DNA from 3 places in the Rhizobium sp. BT03 genome. Region 3 is predicted to be linked to each of the others. Evidence: predicted binding sites of a transcription regulator. Region 3 holds the regulator's gene; each other region holds the start of a gene.
What was found. Region 3 encodes PhoB, which activates phosphate uptake and scavenging genes when phosphate is short. Its sites were predicted from a motif close to TGTCATNNANCTGTCAT; they were not measured.

Region 1 (4,190 bases), 830 kb from region 3:
TCAATAGCATGAGCGTGGCCGCCGCGCAGACGACCTTCTGGGTCTATGCCGGCCTGGTCGGCCTGTCGCTCTCGTCGATCTTCCTGGTCTACACCGGCCAGAGCGTCGTGCAGACTTTCTTCGTCACCGCCGCCTCCTTCGGCGCGCTGTCGCTTTACGGCTACACGACGAAGCGTGATCTGTCGGCGATGGGCTCGTTCCTGATCATGGGTCTTTTCGGCCTGATCATCGCTTCGATCGTCAACGTCTTCCTGGCTTCGTCGGCCATGCAGTTCGCGATCTCGGTGATCGGCGTTCTGATCTTCGCGGGCCTCACCGCCTACGACACGCAGCGGATCAAGGAACTGTACCTGGAAGCCGATGACGTCGCCGTGGCCGGCCGCAAGGCGATCATGGGCGCGCTGACGCTCTATCTCGACTTCATCAACCTCTTCATGTTCCTGCTGCAGTTCATGGGCAACCGCAAATAAGCAGGCGGACAGAGATCGAAAAGGCGGCTTCGGCCGCCTTTTTTGTTGCGCTGATTTTGCCGGGATGGTTTTAGAGGAGCCCTGCCTTCCTGCTGGACCAGCCGCCAATGTCATTCCTTCTGCGCGATGCGTCGCAAGCCGATATTCCCGCCATCACCGGTATCTACCGGGAATCCGTGCTGAACGGCACGTCGAGCTACGAGATCACGCCGCCGTCCGAGGCCGAAATGGCGCAGCGTCTTGCGGCGATCGTCGCCCAGCAATATCCCTACATCGCCGCGGCCGGTGCGGACGGTAGTCTGCTCGGTTATGCCTATGCCTCGGCCTTTCGCGTCCGCCCGGCCTATCGCTGGATGGTCGAGGATTCGATCTATCTGGCGCCCGAAGCCCGCGGCCGCGGCATCGGCAAAGCGCTGATGGCCGAGCTGATCGACCGCTGCACCAATCTCGGTTTTCGTCAGATGATCGCCGTCATCGGCGGCGCCAGCCCCGCCTCGATCGCGCTGCATCTCAAAGCGGGCTTCGTGGAGGTCGGCCTGATGCGGGGCGCCGGGTACAAGCACGGCCGCTGGCTGGATACGATGCTCATGCAGCGCGTCCTCGGCGACGGCATGACGACCGATCCGGATCCCTCCGCCTATCCCGGCACGTTGTTTGCCGGCTGATTCTCTCTATTTATCGACCAGTTTCAGCGCCTTGTCGAACACCTTCAGCACCTGGTTCAGCTCGTGACCGCGCTTCAGGATGGTACCGTGGACGTTGATCACGGAATAGGCACCCTGCTTGGCGGCGAGCTTGGGATTTTTCTCGATGCGGAAGAGCGGCATTTCGCCGGAGCGCTTGAAGACGGAGAACACCGCTTTGTCCTTCAGGTGATCGATGGCGTAATCGCGCCATTCGCCGTCACCGACCATACGACCGTAGATCCACAGGATCGCGTCCAGTTCGCGCCGATGAAAGGTCACCGGAAGCGGGTCCTTGCTCTGCTTGTATTCCCTGAGATCGACGACGACTGAGGAACTATTGTCGACGGAACGGCTTTCGCCGTGTCGCAAATCCGGCTGATCTGTCATTCAGTCTCCAAGGCCTCTGCATGTGACAGGAGAGTGACAGTGTGCCCGAGCCGCCGCAAATTGCAAGAGCGCCGGCCGTTACATTCGGCCGCGCATGCGAGCGCTGTGGCTTTCTCGGCAGCGCCGCATTTCAGTCAAAACAGCGCCTCATTTGCAGGAGAATTATGAATCCCGGTTTGGCGCCAGCGCGCCAAAGGGCCCGGCGGAGCGTATCGACCTTAACCCCAGCCCCGAATACGCTCAGCCGGGCCGCCCGGTACTTCATCCGTATCAGGATGAAATCTCAGATGTTTTTTCCAGCCATCACCACGGTCGCGCCAAGGATCGCAGCCGGATCGCCGTTGTCGGTCGCCGATTGCAGCAGGATCGCGCAGCCCTCGAGCTGCGGCCGCTGCAGGACGCTGGCCGGCAGCGTCAGACTGGTCGCCTTGCCGTCCCACATGCCGACCGTCTCGACATTCGTGACGCTGTGCAGATAGGAGAGCTTCTTGCCGCTGTTCTCGCCTTTTTCGACCTCGATCGTCTTTTCCTTGTCGAAATAGACCATCACGACATTGGCTTTGCCCTGTCCCGCGCCGATCTTGATCTCCAGCTCGTCGCCGCGCATCGACGCGCTGATCGGAACGGTCAGCCCGTTGCCTTCGCCGCTATAGGTGTCGATCTTGCTGTTGATGCCGTTGAGATCGGCGCCGGCCAGATGGCCGCGCCCGTTGACGATGGCCTGCGGCGTATAGACGTTGCTGCGGCCCATTGTCCTCGCATAGCCGTATTGCCTCTCGGTGTTTTCCTTGGAGCTCAGCGTATCGGCCCAGCCGAGGTAGTTCCAGTAATCGACATGATAGGCAAGCGCGATGACATCGCCCTGGCTCACCAGCTTGCGGAAGGCGGCATCAGCGGGAGGACAGGAGGAGCAGCCCTGCGCCGTGAAGAGTTCGACGACGCCTTTCGGCGTGCCGTCTTCGGCCTGTAGCGGGCCTGAGAGAACAACACCGGCGATCAGCGGAATCAAAAAACGGGGGGACATTCACCTGCACCTCTTTTTCAGCGCCGACGGCGTGTTCGAACCGGAGGCCCTGACATCTGAACGTACGAATAATCCTTCCGGGTCCAAACGAAAAGTCACGAACGGGTGAGACGCAGCGCGACCGGAACCCGCATAAAACAAATCATTGTGAGACTCACGAATGCCGTCGCCCCAAAGAAAAGCCGCCGGAAATTGCTCTCCGGCGGCCATTATCATACGAGGCTGTTAACAATCAGGCAGCGAGGTCGCGCAGAACCGTCTGCAGGATGCCGCCATTGTTGAGGTAGACCACCTCGTCGAGCGTATCGACGCGCGACAGCAGCGGAACTTCCTTCACGGTGCCGTCGCCATAGGTGATCTTTGCGATCTTCTTCTCGCGCGGCTTGATCTTGTCGAGACCCTCGATGGTGACGAGTTCGTCGCCCTTGAGGCCGAGGCTCTGCCAGGTCGTGCCCTCTTCGAAGACGAAGGGGATGACGCCCATGCCGACCAGGTTCGAGCGATGGATACGCTCGAAGGACTGAGCGATCACCGCCTTGACGCCGAGCAGGTTGGTGCCCTTGGCAGCCCAGTCGCGCGAGGAGCCGTTGCCGTATTCGACACCGGCGAAGATGACGAGCGGCACGCCTTCGGCCTTGTACTGCATCGCGCCGTCGTAGATCGAAGTCTCTTCCTTCGACGGGTAGTGGATAGTGTAGCCACCCTCCTTGCCGTTCGGGCCGAGCATGTGGTTGCGGATGCGGATATTGGCAAAGGTGCCGCGCATCATCACTTCATGGTTGCCGCGGCGCGTGCCGTACTGGTTGAAGTCGGCAACGGCGACTTCGTGGCCGATGAGGTAAGCACCGGCCGGCGATGCCGCCTTGATCGAACCGGCCGGCGAAATGTGGTCGGTGGTGATCTTGTCGCCGAACAGGCCGAGGACGCGGGCGCCCTTGATATCCGAAACGCCAGTGCCCTTCTTGCCCATGCCGACGAAGTAAGGCGGGTTCTGGACATAGGTCGAATTGTCGTCCCAGGCATAGGTCTGGCCCGGAGGAACCTGAACGGCCTGCCAGTTGACGTCGCCCTTGAAGACGTCGGCATATTTGCTTTCGTACAGTTCGCGGGTGACGTATTTCTGGATGAACTCCTGCACCTCGTGCGAGGTCGGCCAAATGTCCTTGAGGTAGACGGGGTTGCCGTTCTGGTCCTCGCCGATCGGCTCCTTGGTCAGATCCTTCTGCACCGTGCCGGCGAGCGCATAGGCGACGACGAGCGGCGGCGAAGCGAGGTAGTTCGCCTGCACGTCGGGCGAAATGCGGCCTTCGAAGTTACGGTTGCCCGAGAGCACGCCGGATACGATCAGGCCCTTGTCGTTGATCGTCTTCGAGATCGGCGCCGGCAGCGGGCCGGAATTGCCGATGCAGGTGGTGCAGCCGAAGCCGACAAGGTTGAAACCGAGCTTATCGAGATCGGCCTGCAGGCCCGACTTGGCGAGATATTCGCCGACGACCTGCGATCCCGGCGCCAGCGAGGTCTTGACCCACGGCTTGGTCTTCAGGCCCTTGGCAACGGCGTTGCGGGCGAGAAGCCCGGCAGCGATCAGAACCGACGGGTTGGAGGTGTTGGTGCAGGAGGTGA
Region 2 (4,190 bases), 630 kb from region 3:
TTGCTCTGGATCTGCTCGGCGGCGGGCTTGACCAGCGACATCCAGCGGCCGATGAAATCGCCCGGCGACAGCGGCTCGGCATTCGGATCGAGCGCTGCGCGGATGCCGCCGCAGCGGCCATGGCCCATCACGACGATATCCGAGACCTTCAGCGCCTGCACCGCAAATTCGAGCGCGGCCGATGTCGAATGAAAATGACCGTCCGGCTCGTAGGGCGGCACCATGTTGGCGACGTTGCGGATGACGAAGAGCTCACCCGGGCCGGCATCGAAGATCAGCTCCGGCGCCGCACGGGAGTCCGAACAGGCAATGACAAGCGTGTTGGGACTCTGACCGTTCTCGGCAAGCAGCCGATACCTGTCGCGGGCGTCGGCATAACGCCCGTTCATGAAGTTGCGATAACCGTCCAGAAGGGAATTTGGAAAACGCTGCATGTTTCTGGATTAGCGCGCGCAGAAGACAAGATCAACTGCTGCACTGCAAAATGAATGCATTGGCGGATGCGTCATTTTTTCCGCCGCTGCGCCGGGTGCACGAGCCGGCGCATCTGCACCATCGCCATCGGCGTCGAAAGGCTGGAAGCATCGCTCGCCAGCATCAGCTCGTTGCTGCCGCGCTTGACGGCACGCGCCAGCACTTCGAAAACGCTCGCCGTGGCAAGCTGCAGCGCCTTTTCGTCCTCGAGGCCGGAAAGCAGGCGCGACAGGAAGACGGCCGCCAGCAGGTCGCCGAGACCATTCGGCGGGTTTTCGACGACGCGGTGTTCGGCAAGAAGCGCGTGGCGGCCGGAAAGATAGAGATTGCCGGTACCGCCCGCCATCATCGGCACGGCAGAGGTGACGAGCATGCGCGACGGCCCGAGCGCCAGCGCCGCCTCCATGATCGCGCTGTTGTCTTCGAGCGCCGCCCCGGAAAGCCATGCAAGTTCATAGCGGTTCGGCGTCGCGAGCGAGGCGAGCGGGATGAGATGATCGCGAATGGCCTCGGCGGTCGCTTCCGGCACGTAGAGCCCGCCGAGATCGCCCATCACGGGATCGCAGACATAGAGCAGCTCCGGATTATCCTGCCTGAGCGCCGCGATCAGCCGGGCGAGGGAGCGCGCTTGGGCAGCATTGCCGAAATAGCCCGACAGCACCGCCTTGACCTCACCGATCCAGGGCGCCCGGATCAGATCGTCGATCGCCGCGTCGAAATCCGCTTCCGCAAACGTCAGCCGCGTCGAGCGGCCGTGGCCGGGATGCCAGGGCAGCACGATGGTCGGCAGCGCCCAGACCGGATGACCGAGCGTCTCCAGTGCAAACACGGCCGCCCGATTGCCGACCGAGCCGCGCACCACATGACTGGAGATGACGATAACTGCGCCCGCTGCATTTTCCGACATGATATCAAGGTCCGAATGACGATGGCGTTTGATGATCTTTTTGACGCCACGCTGTCAACCATTCTTCATCTGAGCATGGAAATGTGTGTGAAACGAAAAATCGAAAAGAGGCCTTTCCGTTCGTTTTAGCCACGAAAGCGGAAAAATCTCTGACCATTTCCCATTTTCTGGGTCAAAAAAGCATCAAAACGATCCCTCAAGGCCGCATTTTAGAGATTTTTTCGCGAAATCTTCTGCTAGCTTGCAGAAAACCAGTCCATTGGGGAGGCGATTCATGGCTGCCAGAAACAATCCGAAACGGGAAAAACAGATCGAAAGCGCGCGCAAGGTCGCCAAGGCGACGGGCGAGGCGCATCTCGATCCGGAAATTCTCTTCGGACGGGCCAGCAATGACGATCTCGAACTCTATACGCCGGAGATGCTGGCGCTCTCCGCCGTGCATTCGGCAAAGGAACTCGCCGCCTGGAACGGCAAGGCGCCGCGCGTCAGCATCGACACCATTGCCGATGTGACCCCTGACGGCATTGCCGTTTCGGTGCTTTCGGTCACCGACCGGAACATGCCTTTCCTGTTTGAGTCGGTCATGGGTGAAGTGACGAGCACCTATCGCGACCTGTTCATGGCCGTGCATCCCATCCTGGTCATGGAGAAGGGCAAGGCGCCTGCACTCTATTCCGCCGATCACCCGAGCGACCCGGCCAGCCGCGTCAGCCATATCCAGCTCCATATCGCACCGCTCAATTCCGCCCAGGCCGCAGATCTCGTCAAACGCCTCGAAACCGTGCTCGAACAGGTCCGTCTGTCGGTCTCCGACTGGAAGCCGATGCTTTCCAAGATCGACGGCGTGATCGCCGAGCTTTCAGCCAATGGCGCCAGCCGGAAGAAGGCCGATCGCGATGAAGCCGTCGCCTTCCTGACATGGCTGCGGGACGAGAATTTCACCTTCCTCGGGATGCGTGAATATGTCTATTCCGGCAAGGGCGCCGACGCCAAGGTTGAGCGAGACAAGGGTGCGGGTCTCGGCATGCTCTCCAACCCTGATGTTCTGGTGCTGCGCACCGGCAAGGACGCCGTGACGACGACGCCTGAAATTCTTGCCTTCCTCGACGGCCCCGACTTCCTGATCGTCACCAAGGCGAACGTGAAATCGATCGTCCATCGCCGCGCCTATATGGACTATGTCGGCGTCAAGCGTTTCGACGCCGAGGGCAATGTCACCGGCGAGCTGCGCATCGTCGGGCTTTTCACCTCGACGGCCTATACGTCGCTCGCCTCTGAAATCCCGCTGCTGCGTTCCAAGATCGAGAAGGTGAAGGAGCATTTCGGCTTCGACCCGATGAGCCATTCCGGCCGCATGCTCGACAACACGCTGGAATCCTATCCGCGCGACGACCTTTTCCAGATCGACACCACGCTGCTTGCGAGTTTCGCCGAGCAGATCAATGACCTCGCCGACCGTCCGCGCGTGCGCGTCCTGCCGCGCATCGACCATTTCGACCGCTTCGTCTCGGTGATCGTCTACGTGCCGCGCGAGGAATACGACTCGATCGTCCGCGAACGGATCGGCACCTATCTGAAGACTGTCTACGACGGTCGTGTCTCCGCCTATTACCCGGCCTTCCCGGAAGGCGGCGTGGCGCGCGTGCATTTCATCATCGGCCGCTCCGGCGGCAAGACGCCGCGCATTCCGCAGGCAAAGCTCGAACAGGTGATCCGCGAGATCACCGCCCGTTGGGACGATCGTTTCGAGGCGCTGGCCGGACCCAAGGCGCCGAAAATCTCGGTCGACCAGGCCTTCCAGGATTCCTTCACGCCTGAAGAAACCGTGGCCGACCTCGCCGATATCGTCGCCTGCGCCGCCGGCGAGCCGCTTCGCATCCAGTTCTACCATCGCCAGGAAGATGAGGGCCGGACCCTCTCGCTGAAGATCTTCCACGCCGGCGGTCAGCTGGCGCTGTCGCGCCGCGTGCCGCTGCTTGAGAATCTCGGCTTCAATGTCGTCAGCGAACGCACCTTCGACATCGACGTACCGGCCGCGGACGGAGAAACGAAACTCGTCGTGCTGCACGATATGGAGCTCGAGGCCCGCAACGGCGGCGACATCGATCTGCAGCGTTACGGCGCCGCCCTCGAGGAAGCCTTCGTCGCCGCCTTCGCCGGCACGATCGACAATGACAGCTTCAACCGGCTGATCCTCTCGGCCGGGCTCTCGGCGCGCGAGACGAACGTGCTACGCGCCTATGCCCGTTATCTCCGCCAGGCCGGCATCGCCTATTCGCAGGATTATATCGCCACCACGCTCGACAAATATCCCGGTGTCGCCGCCGCCATCTTCCGGCTGTTCCACGACACGCTCGATACCAGGCTTTCCGAAAAAGTCCGTGTCAAGAAGCTTGCCGAGCTGCACCAGGCGATCGAGACCGAGCTTGCCGAGGTGCCGAGCCTCGACGATGACCGCATCCTGCGCCGCTACGTCAATATCGTCGATGCGACGCTGCGCACCAATTATTTCCAGAGGAACCCGGATGGCTCACCGAAGCCGATGCTGGCTTTCAAGCTCGATCCGCACCTGGTCGACGGACTGCCGCAGCCCAAACCCTTCCGCGAGATGTTCGTCTATGGCGTCGAAGTCGAAGGCGTGCACCTGCGCTTCGGCAAGGTGGCGCGCGGAGGACTGCGCTGGTCGGATCGCGCCGAGGATTACCGCACCGAGGTGCTCGGCCTCGTCAAGGCCCAGCAGGTGAAGAATGCCGTCATCGTGCCGGTCGGCGCCAAGGGCGGTTTCTATCCGAAGAAGCTCCCCGTCGGC
Region 3 (4,190 bases):
ATTGCAGAAATGACACGCCGGGGCAGCAAGTTGGGGAAAACTCCGAATTCGATTCATCCGGATTCATGCGACTCTTGTCACGGAGTCAGGCTCACACTAGGTTAAAGTTCAATTACTAGACTGCATGCGGCGGAACTAGTCACCAAAATTGATCAGGCGTTTCTTGTTTCGGAGGCTTCCGGGACAACGGTGAGGGATTCTGCCATCACCAACGCGAAAGGTGGAGACAGGGCATGAACTGGACAGACGAGCGGGTCGAGAAACTCAAGAAGCTTTGGGCCGAAGGACTGAGCGCCAGCCAGATCGCGGCACAACTTGGCGGTGTCAGCAGAAACGCTGTGATCGGCAAGGTACACAGGCTGAGCCTTCCCGGCCGCGCCAAGGCCGGCGGCACGGCCGCCACGGCGCGGACGCCGAAACGCAATACATCTGCGCCGCGCGCGCCGAACTACGCCTCCCGGATCGCCACCCGCACCGTCACCCGCCAGCAGGGCGCGACGATGCTGAAGGAAGAGATCGAGATCGAAACGGTCGAGGAAATGGAATACGTGCCGAAGGGCAACGTGGTCGTGCCGATCTCGCGCCGCCTCGGCCTGACGGAACTGACCGAACGCACCTGCAAATGGCCGGTCGGCGATCCGCTGAAGGACGACTTCCACTTCTGCGGCTGCGAGTCCCCTGATAATTCGCCCTATTGCAGCTATCACCAGAAACTCGCCTACCAGCCAATCAACGAACGCCGCCGGGCGGCAGCGCGGGCCAGCTGAGCGGGTAAGGCATTGCCGGAATACGAAAACGGGCTGAAAAGCCCGTTTTTTTGTGTGAGTGTGTTGGGTGTGGCTGCCCCTCATCCGCCTGCCGGCACCGACCGGGGGGGCGAGCCACATGTCTCGACCCGTCCTTCGGACCCCGCTTGCGGGGAAAAGGGATATGCCGCAGCGTCTCGATTCCCTCTTCTCCCCAGCGGGGAGAAGGTGCCCGTAGGGCGGATGAGGGGGCCGGCGAAGCCGGTCTTTCCCAACAACGCCCGTGCGGGTTTCGACCGTGCTTAGGGCGTTCGCCGTTGATATGATGGGATAGGTGATGACGGGAGGGGGTGCCGTGTGGGCCCCCTCATCCGCCCCTTCGGGCCACCTTCTCCCCGCTGGGGAGAAGAGGGAGCAAGCGGCAATCTCTCCGTTCCCGGCAACCTCTCGCGGGGCACGTCCCCTCACCCCCGTTTGCGAGGCTCAGGCTTCCATCGAATAGCCGGCGCCGCGGACGGTGCGGATGACGTCTTGCATGTTGGAGAAGTTCAGCGCCTTGCGCAGGCGGCCGACATGGACGTCGACGGTGCGTTCGTCGACGTAGATGTCGTGGCCCCAGACGCCGTCCAAGAGCTGCGAGCGGGAAAAGACCCGGCCGGGCGACGACATCAGGAATTCCAAGAGGCGGAATTCGGTGGGACCGAGGCGGACTTCGCGGCTCTTGCGGTGGACGCGGTGGGTTTCGCGGTCGAGTTCGATATCGCCGCATTTCAGCACGGTCGACAGTACCTCGGGGCGGGCGCGGCGCAGCATCGCCTTGACGCGGGCGACGAGTTCCGGGGTCGAGAAAGGCTTGACGACATAATCGTCGGCGCCCGTCGACAATCCGCGGACGCGCTCGCTCTCCTCGCCGCGCGCCGTCAGCATGATGATCGGCAGGCGCTCGGTTTCCGGCCGCATGCGCAGGCGCCGGCAAAGCTCGATGCCGGAGACGCCGGGCAGCATCCAGTCGAGGATGAGAAGGTCGGGCGTGCGCTCCTGAAGCCTGATTTCGGCCTCGTCGCCACGAAGGATGGTATCGACCTCGAAGCCCTCAGCTTCGAGATTGTAGCGGAGAAGCACGCTCAGGGCTTCCTCGTCTTCAACAACTGCAACTCTCGGGATCATGCGTGTCGGTCTCCTCGCGCTTGATCCTTAAACCGGGGGTGATTTAAGCAATGCATCCTGCGCAAATTCACAAAAAATGGCTGCGACCTCTTTGCGCGCCCCAGATGGGCGCGCACGCAATGGTCTGGTTTAGGCGGTTATTCGGTGACCGCGCCGACGGTGTTGGCGCTGTCGTCCTTCGGACGGTCACCTTCCGGCTGCGCGCCGGTCGCCATGTAATAGATGGTCTCGGCAATGTTGGTGGCGTGGTCGCCGATGCGCTCGATATTCTTGGCGCAGAAGAGAAGATGCGTGCAGCTGGTGATGTTGCGCGGATCTTCCATCATGTAGGTCAGGAGCTCGCGGAACAGCGAGGTGTACATCGCGTCGATCTCGTTGTCGCGCTCGCGGATCGCACTCGCCTTGTCGGCGGCGCGCGTCGTGTAGACGTCGAGCACTTCCTTGAGCTGGACGAGCGCCAGTTCGGACAGATGCTCGAGGCCGCGGGCGAGCTTGCGGGGAACGCCGGTGCTCTGCACGGCGATAACACGCTTGGCGGTGTTCTTGCCGAGGTCGCCGACGCGTTCGAGATCGGCGGCGATGCGGATCGAACCCATGATTTCGCGCAGGTCGGCGGCCATCGGCTGGCGGCGGGCGATGGTGATGATCGCCTTGTCGCCGATCTCGCGCTCGGCGTGATCGAGGATCACGTCGTCGGAGATGACCTTCTGGGCGAGCGCCGTGTCGCCGTTGACCAGGGCGCGAACGGATTCGGCGACCATCTGCTCGGCCAGGCCGCCCATTTCGGAAATCCGTCTGGACAGGAACTTCAGATCATCATCATAGGCAGAATAAATATGTGTCGATGCCATGGGGCTTTGTCCTCGAATAACGGGAAGGCTTCGGATGACCGCAATCAGCCGAAGCGACCCATGATGTAGTCCTGGGTGCGCGGATCGTCGGGATTGGTGAACATCTTGTCGGTGTCGTTCTCCTCGACGAGATTGCCGAGGTGGAACATGGCGGTGCGCTGCGAGACGCGCGCGGCCTGCTGCATGGAGTGGGTGACGATGACGATCGTGTAGTTCTCGCGCAGCTCGTGGATCAGCTCCTCGACCTTGGCGGTGGCGATCGGGTCGAGCGCCGAGCAGGGCTCGTCCATCAGGATGACTTCGGGGCTGACGGCGACGGCACGCGCAATGCAGAGGCGCTGCTGCTGACCGCCGGAGAGGCCGGTGCCGGATTCGTGCACGCGGTCCTTGACCTCGTTCCAGAGGCCGGCGCGCTGCAGGCTGGTCTCGACGATCTGGTCGAGATCGGCCTTCGACTTGGCAAGGCCATGGATGCGCGGGCCGTAGGAGACGTTTTCATAGATCGTCTTCGGGAACGGGTTCGGCTTCTGGAAGACCATGCCGACGCGGGCGCGCAGTTCGACGACGTCGATATCGGGATCATAGATGTCGTCGCCGTCCAGCGTGATCTTGCCGGCGACGCGGCAGCCGTCGATCGTGTCGTTCATGCGGTTCAGGCTCCGCAGGAAGGTCGACTTGCCGCAGCCCGACGGGCCGATCAGCGCGGTTACGGTGTTTTCGCGGATGTTCAGGTTCACATCGAAAAGCGCGCGCTTCTCGCCGTAGTAAACCGAGACATCCTGGCCGATCATCTTATACGGGACGTTGCTCATCTTCTGATCCAGCGCCTTTTCAACTGCAGCTTCCGTCAACATGTTCATGATCTGTAACTCCGTTTACCAGCGGCGCTCGAAGCGACGACGCAAGAGGATGGCGCCCATGTTCATGACGATCAGGAACAGGAGCAGGACGATGATGGCACCCGAAGTACGCTCGACGAAGGCCCGTTCGGCCTCGTTGGCCCACATATAGACCTGCACCGGCAGGGCCGTCGAGGGATCGAGCGGTGTCGTCGGCGCGTTGGCGACGAAGGCGACCATGCCGATCAGGAGCAGCGGCGCGGTTTCGCCGAGCGCATGCGCCAAGCCGATGATCGTGCCTGTGAGGATGCCGGGCATGGCGAGCGGCAGAACATGGTGGAACACCATCTGCATCTTCGAAGCGCCGAGGCCGAGCGCTGCGGCGCGGATCGACGGCGGCACGGCGCGCAGAGCCGCGCGCGTCGCGATGATGATCGTCGGCAGGGTCATCAGCGTCAGCACCAGGCCGCCGACCAGCGACGCCGAACGCGGCAGGCCGACGAAATTGATGAAGACGGAAAGGCCGAGCAGACCGTAGACGATCGACGGGACGGCGGCGAGGTTGTTGATGTTGACCTCGATCAGAT

Region 1: a site for PhoB is predicted at 1,566-1,582, ahead of QMO80_RS14260 (DUF2794 domain-containing protein). Genes of this name have one in related genera too.
Region 2: a site for PhoB is predicted at 1,434-1,450, ahead of QMO80_RS13315 (NAD-glutamate dehydrogenase). Genes of this name have one in related genera too.

The regions. Positions count from the first base shown of each region.
Region 1 is NZ_CP125640.1:2,914,933-2,919,122, reverse strand. It holds gene QMO80_RS14270 (Bax inhibitor-1/YccA family protein) at 1-470, shown strand, start outside; gene QMO80_RS14265 (GNAT family N-acetyltransferase) at 578-1,135, shown strand; gene QMO80_RS14260 (DUF2794 domain-containing protein) at 1,142-1,543, opposite strand; gene QMO80_RS14255 (thioredoxin family protein) at 1,827-2,567, opposite strand; gene acnA (aconitate hydratase AcnA) at 2,800-4,190, opposite strand, start outside.
Region 2 is NZ_CP125640.1:2,713,173-2,717,362, reverse strand. It holds gene QMO80_RS13325 (carbonic anhydrase) at 1-434, opposite strand, end outside; gene pdxY (pyridoxal kinase PdxY) at 506-1,381, opposite strand; gene QMO80_RS13315 (NAD-glutamate dehydrogenase) at 1,656-4,190, shown strand, end outside.
Region 3 is NZ_CP125640.1:2,080,870-2,085,059, forward strand. It holds gene QMO80_RS10245 (GcrA family cell cycle regulator) at 234-767, shown strand; gene phoB (phosphate regulon transcriptional regulator PhoB) at 1,230-1,913, opposite strand; gene phoU (phosphate signaling complex protein PhoU) at 2,051-2,764, opposite strand; gene pstB (phosphate ABC transporter ATP-binding protein PstB) at 2,809-3,624, opposite strand; gene pstA (phosphate ABC transporter permease PstA) at 3,640-4,190, opposite strand, start outside.